Hahella sp. HNIBRBA332: one gene and its partner. The protein of the gene in region 2 interacts with the protein of the main gene of each other region in a pairwise test. Links are inferred from orthologs where the notes say so. Each region holds a gene or a part of one and is shown on either strand. Other genes may lie near its edges.

The links. The genes of interacting proteins can lie anywhere in the genome.
Region 1: the proteins of O5O45_RS17065 (region 2) and ftsL interact in binary tests that used the Escherichia coli proteins (3 or more experiments, as listed by UniProt). The link is inferred for Hahella sp. HNIBRBA332 from one-to-one orthologs.

Annotation. Positions count from the first base shown.
Region 1 is NZ_CP132203.1:6,901,460-6,907,748, reverse strand. Bases 274-3,264 are described here. They hold ftsL (cell division protein FtsL), read right to left. Parts: upstream 1,972-3,264; coding sequence 1,576-1,971; downstream 274-1,575. Other genes in these bases: mraZ (division/cell wall cluster transcriptional repressor MraZ), read right to left, coding at 2,905-3,264; rsmH (16S rRNA (cytosine(1402)-N(4))-methyltransferase RsmH), read right to left, coding at 1,971-2,900; O5O45_RS30745 (peptidoglycan D,D-transpeptidase FtsI family protein), read right to left, coding at 274-1,579. Outside these bases: more of O5O45_RS30745, read right to left, coding at 1-273; more of mraZ, read right to left, coding at 3,265-3,360; rsmI (16S rRNA (cytidine(1402)-2'-O)-methyltransferase), read right to left, coding at 4,185-5,033; O5O45_RS30715 (penicillin-binding protein activator), read left to right, coding at 5,216-6,289. UniProt on the Escherichia coli protein: Essential cell division protein. May link together the upstream cell division proteins, which are predominantly cytoplasmic, with the downstream cell division proteins, which are predominantly periplasmic.
Region 2 is NZ_CP132203.1:3,851,787-3,857,346, reverse strand. Bases 17-2,930 are described here. They hold O5O45_RS17065 (septum formation initiator family protein), read left to right. Parts: upstream 17-1,304; coding sequence 1,305-1,556; downstream 1,557-2,930. Other genes in these bases: truD (tRNA pseudouridine(13) synthase TruD), read left to right, coding at 2,841-2,930; ispF (2-C-methyl-D-erythritol 2,4-cyclodiphosphate synthase), read left to right, coding at 2,348-2,839; ispD (2-C-methyl-D-erythritol 4-phosphate cytidylyltransferase), read left to right, coding at 1,641-2,351. Also shown: more of truD, read left to right, coding at 2,931-3,809; 5'/3'-nucleotidase SurE, read left to right, coding at 3,918-4,667; O5O45_RS17040 (protein-L-isoaspartate(D-aspartate) O-methyltransferase), read left to right, coding at 4,664-5,326; O5O45_RS17035 (polyprenyl-phosphate transporter), read left to right, coding at 5,328-5,560. UniProt on the Escherichia coli protein: Essential cell division protein. May link together the upstream cell division proteins, which are predominantly cytoplasmic, with the downstream cell division proteins, which are predominantly periplasmic.

The sequences.
Region 1 (6,289 bases), 3.1 Mb from region 2 along the record:
CAACCGGCGCCAAGCCTGCAAACACCGCGTTATAAGCGTCATCCGCATACCCATGCTCACCCACTTTGTGAGTAGTGCCTGTTTTCCCCGCCACACGATACTCGGCGACGTGCGCTCGGGTTCCAGTACCGCCTTTCAGCACCACTGTCTCCAGCATTTCCCTGATCTGCCTGGAAATGCCAGCCGGCATAACCTGTTGCGGAGCAACGCCTTGCTGCCCGCCCCTGATCAAACTTACTGGCATGCGCACGCCATCGGCTGCGATCGCCATATACGACTGCGCCAACTGCAGCGCAGTAACGGACAGCCCGTAACCATATGACAGCGTCGCCAGACGAATAGGCTGCCACTTGGTGAAGTTCGGCAATACACCTACCGCTTCCCCTGGAAACTCAATGCCGGACGACTGTCCAAAGCCGGCTTGGTAGAAGGTTTCAAAAACCGCTTCTCCGCCGACTTTCAGCGCCACCTTGCTGGTGCCGACGTTACTGGACTTGGTGATAATGGAAACCAGGTCCAGAGTGCCGTAGTCGCGAGCGTCGCGAATTGTCTGACCATTCAAACGCAGGAAACCCGGACTGGTGTTGATCCGGGTTTCTGCTGTAAAACTCCCTGTCTTAAGCGCCGCGGCTATCGACAAGGGTTTGACGGTAGACCCGGGCTCGAACAAATCCGTCACCGCCCGATTTCGCAACCCCGAGGGGTTCATACTGTCTCGATTGTTGGGGTTGAACGAGGGCTGATTCACCATCGCCAACACCTCTCCGGTCCTCACATCCAATATCACTAATGACCCGGATTTGGCGTGGTGCGCCTCAACCGCCGCCTTCAACTCCCGATACGCCATATACTGCAGACGCAAATCGATGCTGAGTTGCAAATCAGTACCGGACTGCGCGTCCTGCAGCAGGCTCAAATCTTTGATCACATACCCGCGGCGGTCTTTCAGCACTTTCTTGCTGCCATTAACGCCGCGCAAGTACTCGTCAAAAGCCAGCTCAACGCCTTCCTGGCCTTTCTCGTCGATATCCGTGATACCTACGATATGCGCCGCCACCTCCCCAGCAGGGTAATAGCGTTTGAATTCGCGCTTTGCGTACAACCCCTGCAGTTTCAGCTCCATCGCCAGTCGTCCGGTTTCTGGCGATAGTTGACGCTGTACGTATATGAACTCTTTGCTCTTATGACGGCGCAGTCGCTTCACCATCTCGTCGGATTGCATGCCAAGCAAATCCGCCAGCTTACGCCAGCCTTCATCATTCTCCTGCGCTTCTTGGGGGTTCGCCCACAATGTCACGACCGGCGCGCTGACCGCCAAAGGCTCGCCATTGCGATCCAGTATCTTGCCGCGGGTCGCCTGAATCGGCTCGACCCGAACGGTGCGCATATCGCCTTGCGAGCGCAGGAATTCATGATTAATCACCTGCAAATCAACGACGCGCCAGACCAGCACAATAAAACACGCAACCAGCATGATAGCCACGGCATAGTAACGCCAAAGCATAGCCGGAGCCGCTTGCCCGCTCTCGGCCTGCTCCATGGCCCCACGCCGAGCTGTCCGCCGGTCGTTGGCTTTCATCTCACAATCTCTATTTTGGTGGCGTCAGGCACATGCATACCGAAGCGCTGATCTGCAATCTGCTCCACTCGGCTATGAGCGCTCCAGGCGCTTTCTTCCAGCAATAGCTGGGTCCATTCACGCTCGTAGCGGTCTTTATCCCGCTGCAGCGTCTGCAGCTCAATAAACTGCTGCCGATTCAAGTGCACTGCATAAACCGTGGCGACGCCGGACACCACCAGAGTCGCCAGCAATGACAAAGTAATCAGCGCCCGCCCCTTGATCATGCTTGCAGCAAGGCGGCACGTCTCACCCCACCACTCCAATACGACAGGCAAAATCGGCTCACGAACCGTTTTGCTGCGTCTCGTCGTCAGTGGCGTAGCCTGACCTGTAGAACGAATCAAAATCATCAACATTTCTCCAATACACGCATTACGGCGCTGCGCGCCCGTACATTGGCTGCGACTTCAGTTTCGCCTGCGCGGATTTTCTTACCTACCAATTTGGCTTTGGGTGGCGCGTCATCCACCACCGGCAGCCATTTCGGGGTCTTGGGCCCTCGCACAATATCTCGCATGTACTGTTTGACCATGCGGTCTTCGAGAGAATGGAAGCTGATAACCGTCAAGCGTCCGCCCGGCTTAAGCACGCCGAACGCCTGCTCCAGCCCCTGGGCCAGATCGTCCAACTCCCTGTTGATGTATATCCTGATAGCCTGAAACGCGCGCGTCGCCGGATTCTTGCCTTTCTCCCAACGGGGGTTGGCCGCCGCGACGATTTCCGCCAGCTGCAAAGTCCGGGTAATGGGTTGAGTCTGACGCGCCGCCACAATGGCCTTCGCCATCCGACGCGCAAAACGCTCTTCACCCAAATCCCAAAGCACCTTGCTGATTTCTTCTTCTTTTGCGGTATTCACCCACTCGGAAGCAGACTGACCGCTGTCCGGGTCCATACGCATATCCAATGGCCCGTCCTGCATAAAGCTGAAGCCCCTTTCGGCTTCATCCAATTGCGGGGAGGAAACGCCCAGATCAAGCAGTACGCCGTCAACCCCAGGCCATTGCAGTTCAGAAACGAACGAAGCCATGTCAGCAAAGGAGCCTTGCCGGAATAGAAATCTGTCGTCGCCAGAAAACCTTTCCATCGCCGTCCGCCTCGCACGTGGATCTTTGTCGATACCCAGCAGCCGCCCTTGCGGCCCCAGCGCCTTCAATATCTCCGCACTGTGTCCGCCGCGCCCGAAGGTGCCGTCTATATAAAGCCCATCCGCCTTGACGCCCAGAGCCTCAACAGCCTCGGCCAATAAAACCGTTACGTGTCCGTATTGATTACTTTCCATAGTGTTAAAGCGCGATGTTCATCAGTTCTTCCGGGACATCCTGACCAAGCGCATCCTCATCCAGATATTCATCGCGCCGCTTCGTCCAATGATCTTCGTCCCACAACTCAAACTTCTTACCCTGACCCAATAGAATCAATTTCTTATCCAGATATGCGTATTCACGTAGCGGCTGGGACAACAACACGCGTCCCGCACCATCAATTTCAAGTTCAGTGGCGTGCCCCAACAAGAGCCGCTGGATGCGCCGAGTCGCCGGGTTGTACGCGGGAAGCGCAGCGATTTGGCTTTCAATCTGCTCCCACTCCGGCAGTGGATAAATCAGAAGGCAGCGTTCTTGTGTATCAATGGTCGCAATCATTTGGTTATTGCTTATTTCGGCAATACGATCCCGGTAACGCGTTGGCATGGCAAAGCGCCCCTTTGAATCCATGTTGATCGCATTGACCCCTCTAAACACTTATTTGCCCATCTCAGAAGGTTTTCGCCACAAAAAACCACAATCATCCACTTTTACCCACTTTTACACACTATAGAAAGCGGAAGGCAACATTTCAAGATGATTAAGTTACGGATGGGTCAATAATTTCCTCTTAAAAGACAAGTAGTTACAGAAAAAAAGGGGAAAAAATAGACAGATTTGAGACAAAAATAGCTTTGCAATCAAAGCGCTAGAGGAATTTCTTTAGATACAAGCTCGCATCTAAGAATATTTAGCTATAAAGACCACATTGGTAAATTAAACGAGGCATGTACACGCCCAATTACTGGCCGCACAGTTTCACTGTTAAGAGAAGTTAACCCTGAAACTCTCATACGCAAGAGATTCAGGGTTAAAAAGAGAAAAGAAGAGCTTGTCTGTAAGCCGGGTTCTGTCGTGGACAGTCATTCATCTGGGATGCATGTCGCCATGCACCTCTAGCGACCTACCCGGATCCAGCGTGGGCCACGCCATTGGATCCCTATTTGGTCTTGCTCCGAGTGGGGTTTTCCATCGCCATGGACTGTTACCAGCCATGCGGTGCGCTCTTACCGCACCATTTCAACCTTACCGTTCTGCCGAAGCAGACTTAGGCGGTATACTTTCTGTTGCACTTTCCGTCGACTCGCGCCGCCCAGGCGTTACCTGGCACTTTGCCCTGTGGAGCCCGGACTTTCCTCCATCCCGCGCCCAATAAAGGATGCGAAACAGCGACTGCCTAACAAGCTCTTGGCGGCAAGATTAGCGATTTCCCTCTTCCGACACAAGCTTTGCGCCAGCATGTCACTAAAGAAGTCGCAAAGTTACTCACCCTTTAACGCCAGCGCCTGCTGATAAAGCTCGTTTTTTCCCACTCCCGTCAGCGATGAAGCCAGCGCCGCCGCCTTTTTAACTGGCAACTCTTTGAGCAACGCCTGCAGCAGTTGTGACACTTTGATTTCCACGGAGTCGCCTTGTTCTTTGCGCTCCCCCTTCACCAATACGACAAACTCACCGCGCTGCTGATTTCCATCCGCCTGCATCCAGGCTTTAACCTCCTGAACGCAGCCCGCCTTTATCGTCTCAAAGGTTTTGGTCAGCTCTCTGGCGATTACCACTTCCCGGGCTCCCCCCATTACCGCTTCTAAATCCTCCATCATCGCCAAGATCCGGTGGGGAGACTCATAGAACACCATCGTCCGAGGCTCGTCAGCCAGTTCCTGCAAGCGCCCACGTCGTCCAGAGCCCTTGGCGGGCAGAAAACCTTCAAAAACAAATCGCTCACTAGGCATGCCGGAAGCGGACAAGGCCGCCACCAACGCACAGGCGCCGGGAACTGGCGTGACGGCGAAGCCCGCCTCTCTAGTCGCCCGCACCAAAGGAAAACCAGGGTCCGATATCAGCGGCGTCCCAGCATCAGATATCAAAGCGATAGACTTTCCCGTCGCCAGTTCTGCCAACAAACGCTCTGTTTTCGCCTCTTCATTGAACTGATGCAAAGAGGTCATTGGCGCATCAACGCCAAAATGACTCAATAACTTGCCGCTATGCCGAGTATCTTCCGCCGCAATCAAATCCACCGATTTTAATATGGCGATCGCTCTGGGAGTCATATCATCCAAATTGCCAATCGGGGTCGCCACTATGTATAAAACACCCTTTGCTTCGCTCATAATTCTTTCATCTTGTTAATAACTGAAATTTCCACCCCAACCTTGGCCTTTGCTAGAATGGCTGTTGCTTTTATATTTACACTCGGCTTCTCGCATATCGCCGCCATTATATAACCGCCGCGGCCGGCCTAAGTTAACCATAAATCCGGCCTGACTTATAACTATTGCTCTCTGGTAAGCGCATGCAGCGAAAACATAATTATCCATTTCACGTCCTGCTTTTAACATTATTCCTGTCTTTTTTAAGCGGCTGTGAGGGCTTACCCGTCAAAGGCGGCGACTCCAGCTCGCAAGGCGCAACGACTCAGGACGAAGCGGAGAGAGAACTCCAGCTTGCCCAAAATACGCTGCCGCCCGAGCAGGCTAATCACAAATTGAAAGCGCTGGACATTTACCTCGCTCGAGGCGACTACGCAAACGCACAAAAAGTAGTGGAATCTATCAACTCCACCACCCTGACGCTGCCTCAGATGGAACAGTATATTATCCTTGGCGCAACACTGGCCTTGGAGCAGAACCGGCCAGACCAAGCCCTTTCTTATTTCAACGCCGCCCCATCCGGCGCCTTCGCCAGCCGGCCAGTAGACATTCAACTTCGCGCCAATGAATTACACGCCAAAGCGCTTATGGCGACGGGTTCATCTCTGGACGCTGCGCAGCTTCTCATTTATGCATCAGGCCTTTATACCGGCGAAGAATACTGGCGAGTACTGGACGATGTTTGGAATGCATTACGCGCCACTCCCAGCCTGGAACTAAGCCACGCGCTGGAGACTGCACAAGACCATGACTGGCGGGGATGGCTTGAACTGATCACCGCCGTACGCCAAAACCAATTTAGTCTGGAAATGCAATTGGCGGCCCTGAAAAGCTGGCGCCAGCAATGGGCCGACCATCCCGCAGCGAAAAGACTCCCTGCCGAGCTCAAGATGCTGGCGGAGCTGCCTAATGAGCGCCCCAGCAAAATCGCACTGCTGGCGCCGCTAAGCGGCAATCTGGCAAAAGCAGGCGAAGCTATCCGTGACGGCTTTTTAGCGGCTTACTACCAGGACATCAACAGCAGCGAAAGCAACGGACAAGGCCCTGAAATTCAGATTATAGACTCAGGCTCTATCGAAAATATCGCCGACCTATACCTCTCTTTACAATTAGAAGGCTACGATCTGATTATCGGCCCTCTGGAGAAAGAAGCCGTCGCCCAACTCGCGGGCTTCCCTGAGCTTGATCCCCCTGTACTTGCATTGAACTACCTGGAT
Region 2 (5,560 bases):
GGTAATCCCGGTCGAGGACACTGTGTGGTGGGTAGTTTGACTGGGGCGGTCTCCTCCAAAAGAGTAACGGAGGAGCACGAAGGTGCGCTAAGTACGGTCGGACATCGTACGGTTAGTGTAAAGGCAAAAGCGCGCTTAACTGCGAGACAAACACGTCGAGCAGGTACGAAAGTAGGTCTTAGTGATCCGGTGGTTCTGTATGGAAGGGCCATCGCTCAACGGATAAAAGGTACTCCGGGGATAACAGGCTGATACCGCCCAAGAGTTCACATCGACGGCGGTGTTTGGCACCTCGATGTCGGCTCATCACATCCTGGGGCTGAAGCCGGTCCCAAGGGTATGGCTGTTCGCCATTTAAAGTGGTACGCGAGCTGGGTTTAGAACGTCGTGAGACAGTTCGGTCCCTATCTGCCGTGGACGTTGGAGATTTGAGGAGAGTTGCTCCTAGTACGAGAGGACCGGAGTGAACGAACCGCTGGTGTTCGGGTTGTGATGCCAATCGCATTGCCCGGTAGCTATGTTCGGACGGGATAACCGCTGAAAGCATCTAAGCGGGAAGCCCCCTTCAAGATAAGATCTCCCTGAGGACTTGATCCTCCTAAAGGGCCCTTGTAGACCACGAGGTTGATAGGCTGGGTGTGTAAGCGCTGCGAGGCGTTGAGCTAACCAGTACTAATTGCCCGAGAGGCTTGACCATATAACACCGAAGTAATTTACCGGTATTGATTGAGTATAACTGCTTATCCAAGTTAAAGGTCTTCTGACCAAGCGCCAACTAGACAAGCTAGAACTAAGACAAAGCTTAACGGTTTTGCCTGATGATCATAGCGGACTGGAACCACCTGATCCCATTCCGAACTCAGAAGTGAAACAGTCCAGCGCCGATGGTAGTGTGGATTCCCATGCAAGAGTAGGTCGTCGTCAGGCTCTTAATACGAAGAACCCGTCCTCGTGACGGGTTTTTTTATGCCTGGAGTTTATGCCCAGGCCAGGCGTCAGAGCCCCTCTTACTATTCCCGTAGAGCGCTTCATCTACCCCTAATTACTCTAATCCGTTTCAACCGGACTAAATTTCGAAAAAGAAATATCATTAAATTTATGTAGTTATAAGTGTTTTTTACTGGAAATTATCAACACTTATCGACTATAAATATTAGAGTCTATAAAATAAGCGATTCCGCCACTAAAAAAAGTATTGTCATGGCGGAGCTTGCTTGAATCAGCAGGGACGCAAAATGTCATTGACGACGGAAATATAACCTCATTGTCGTTCTGCTATGCGTGTAAATTGGTTGTGGACAGTTTTGGCGCTGATTATTGGCGTCCTTCAATTCCGTCTTTGGGTGGGCGAAGGGTCTTTCGCGCAGGCCTGGGTGCTTGATCGTCAGGTTGCGAGCCAGAAAGAAGAGAACGAGCAGTTGGCGGAAAGGAATCGCAGGCTTGAGGCTGAAGTAATGGAGCTGAAACTCGCGCAGAGCGCGATAGAAGAGAGAGCCCGCAGTCAGTTGGGGATGGTATACCCTGACGAACAATTTTATTTGCTCATCGAAAATTGAACCTTTCTTGATTTTCCTTATTCGCATCACTGATACTAGCCCGGTTTTTGCAGAAATCGAGCTTGATTAGTATTAGTAGACAGTATGGAAGAGCATAAGCTTTGGGTGATAGTGCCCGCCGCTGGCGTTGGCTCTCGCATGGGAGGCGAACGCCCTAAGCAGTATTTGAAATTGATTGATCGAAGCGTTCTTGAACATACGCTGGATCGACTATTATCAGCGCCAGGAATATCACAGATCTATTTGCCTCTTCACCCGCAAGACAAATGGTGGCCTGAGATTGCTGACAAGTATATTGGAAAAGCAATACCGGTAGCCGGTGGGACGGAGCGGTCGAGTTCAGTGCTCAATGCCCTAGAGAAGATAGAGCCTCATGCCACTATTGAAGATTGGGTGCTCGTCCATGATGTAGCTCGCCCCTGTTTTCGCATCAACGACATTTCCAACCTGATGCAGTCGTTATGGAATACTCAACCCGGCGGGCTTTTAGGCGTACCTGTTGCAGACACAGTAAAAAGGACTAGTGAGGCGGGCGAAGTGTTAGACACTGTGCCCCGAACTAATCTCTGGCGGGCGTATACCCCACAAATGTTTCGGTTTGGCGCTTTATTGGCGGCTTTAAGGCAGGGGATAGAAAAAGGCGTCAACATCACTGATGAAGCCTCAGCCATCGAAGCTCAGGGCTTGAGACCGTTAATGGTAGAGGGGCATAGCGATAATATCAAAATTACCCATCCCCAAGATTTACTTCTGGCGGAGATATTCTTACGCCGTATTATGCAGGAAGAAGAATGAGTTTATTTCGAGTCGGCCATGGCTTCGATGTCCATGCGTTTTCCGAAAGTGGCGACTTTATTGTCATTGGGGGTGTGAGCATTCCATACGAACGCGGCTTGAAAGCCCATTCAGATGGCGACGTCTTACTACATGCGATATGTGACGCATTACTGGGAGCGGCGGCCTTAGGAGATATCGGTAAGCATTTTCCTGATACAGATCCTTCGTTTTCCGGCGCAGATAGCAGAAACCTGCTTCGGTCTGTGATTAGCAAACTGCATGAGAAGGGCTATAAGGTAGGGAATATTGATGGAACTATCGTTGCGCAAGCCCCTAAGATGGCCCCACATATAGAAAGTATGCGGATCAATATTGCTGCTGACTGCAATGTTCCGATTGATTGTATAAACGTAAAAGCCACTACCACAGAAAAACTGGGTTATACCGGCCGTAAGGAAGGCATTGCCTGTCATGCGGTAGCATTGCTTGAGGCGCAAAAGAACTGATATGAATTTTGATCTTAACTTCCCTGGACTTTGGACTGACTTGGCGCCTGGAATATGGCGTCAAACACCGGAAGACTTCGGCGTGAATGAATTATGGACGCCTCCGGATTCAGGAGGAGAGCATATTTTATTACATGTTGAAAAACGCGGGCAGAATACCGAGTGGGTGTCTCGCAATATCGCGCGCTTTTGTGGCGTGCGTGATTTCGATATCGGACTGATGGGATTGAAGGATCGTCATGCAGTGACGAGACAATGGTTTTCCGTTTATTTAGGGAAACGTCCTGAGCCAGATTGGAGTCAGTTACAGATTGAAGGTGTAGAGGTTCTCAGCGTTACTCGTACGCAAAAAAAATTACGCCGTGGAGATCACTCAGGAAATGCTTTTAAGATTTGGGTTAGACAGGTGGAAGGCGCCCACGAGCAAATCGATGAAAAGCTGTCATTCATTAAGGCGAATGGTTTTCCTAACTATTTCGGAGATCAGCGCTTTGGTCATGATGGCTATAACTTACAACGTGCGCATGCATGGTTCGTAGAAGGCCAAAAACCAAAAAAGAAGGCCCATCTGGGTATGTATTTATCTGCGGCGCGTTCTTACTTGTTTAATGAAGTTCTGGCTGAGCGCGTTCGACGAGGTGACTGGTCGACAATGATTGAGGGGGATGAAGGTGCTCCCGCCGCTAGTTCTGTGGCGTGCGAAATCATCGTTCCCACTGGCCCTATGCTAGGGGGGGCTGAGTTCTTGTCCGGGATGGCCGGAGAGGTTGAGCAACAGCGAACGGCGTCTTTATCAGAGTGGCTGACCGCAATTCACAAAGACGGCGCGCGTACAGCGAGGAGGCCTTTTGTCGCCAAGCCTGTAGATATGAGCTGGCAGTGGCTCAATAACGATATTGAGTTGACGTTTTCTCTTGGCTCCGGCTGTTTCGCCTCTGTATTGCTGGACCAAGTATTTAGATTAAACTGATTCCAGCCAAACCTGTTTACTAATAGCTCCTCCCATTGCCACTATCATTGATGCAATTGACTGCAAAAGGCAGGTGATGAGGGAGTAGCGAAAAAAGGAAAAGCGGTAGTGAAATTATTATTGTCCAATGACGATGGCGTGCATGCGCCAGGTTTGTCAGCTCTGGCGGATGAGCTAAAGAATATTGCTGAAATTCGAGTGATTGCGCCAGATAGAGATCATAGCGGAGCGAGTAACTCGCTGACGTTGACGCGTCCTCTGATTCTGCAGAAAACCTCACAAGGTTTTTTTGCTGTTGACGGTACGCCGACAGACTGCGTGCATATGGGGCTGAGCGAAATGTTCGGTTATGACGCGGAGCGGGTTGTCTCAGGCATTAACTCTCACGCCAACCTGGGAGATGACGTTTTGTATTCCGGCACTGTTGCTGCGGCGATGGAAGGACGTTTCCTGGCGCAACCTGCAATTGCTGTGTCATTGGTAAACAGGGGGCTAGAGAACTACGCTACAGCAGCGAAAGTGGTCGCTAACTTACTGCTCAGGCAGTTGAAGTCCCCCATCGCTCCGCGCACAGTACTGAATGTGAATGTTCCTGACGTGCCTTTGGATGATATTCGCGGGATTCAGCTGACCCGTTTGGGACACCGTTTGAAAGGCGGAGAGCCGCATGAAATTGTGGATCCCAGAGGCCGCAAGCGTTACTGGATTGCAGCGGCGGGGGAAGGGGACGACGCTGGACCGGGTACGGATTTTTATGCAGTAGAGCACAACTATGTCTCCATTACGCCTATTCATGTTGATATGACTCGCTATGACGCCTTTAACCAACTACAGGATTGGCTGGGAGAGACTGAGTGAACTTCGACTTGCAAGGCATAGGCATGACATCGCGGCGCACGCGTCTGCGTTTGATTGAGCGCTTGCGGAAAAACGGAATTCAGAATGAAGCAGTGTTGGAGGCGATGACGGAAATTCCTCGGCATATTTTTGTCGATGAGGCTCTCGCGCATCGGGCCTATGAAGATACTGCTCTGCCGATAGGACACTCCCAGACGATCTCGCAGCCTTATATTGTGGCTCGTATGACTGAGCTGCTGTGCAGCGGTTGGAAGCCGAAACGAGTGTTGGAAATTGGCGCCGGCTCCGGTTATCAAACCGCTATTCTGGCGCGGTTATCCACACAGGTTTATACCGTTGAGCGGATTGCGCCGCTGCTGGAAAAAGCGAAACTGAGATTCAAGGCGCTAAAGTTAAATAACGTTAGCGCGAAGTTGTCCGATGGGCGTTGGGGGTGGCCTGAACAGGGGCCTTTCGACGCAATAATGGTGACTGCAGCCCCGGAGCAGACGCCGTCGGAGTTGCTGGAGCAACTGGCGGATGGCGGACGTCTTGTCATTCCGGTTGGCGGCGGAAGCGAACAGATGCTGAAGGTCTATAAAAGGCAAGGCGCTGAAATAGAGGAGAGCAGTTTGGAGCAGGTTCGATTTGTGCCTTTGTTAGGAGGCGTTGTTCGATAACATGTGGAAGACTTATCTGAAAGGCGTGGCCATGGGAGCTGCGGATATAGTTCCTGGCGTGTCAGGTGGTACGATTGCATTTATTTCCGGTATATACGAACGGCTGATTTCAGCTCTTGGGCGTGTTCGGCCAGGGCTGATTAGTATCTGGCGCAAGCAAGGATTTGCAGCGGTTTGGAAAGATATTGATGGTACTTTTCTGGCGACATTATTCGCAGGCATTCTCACCAGTGT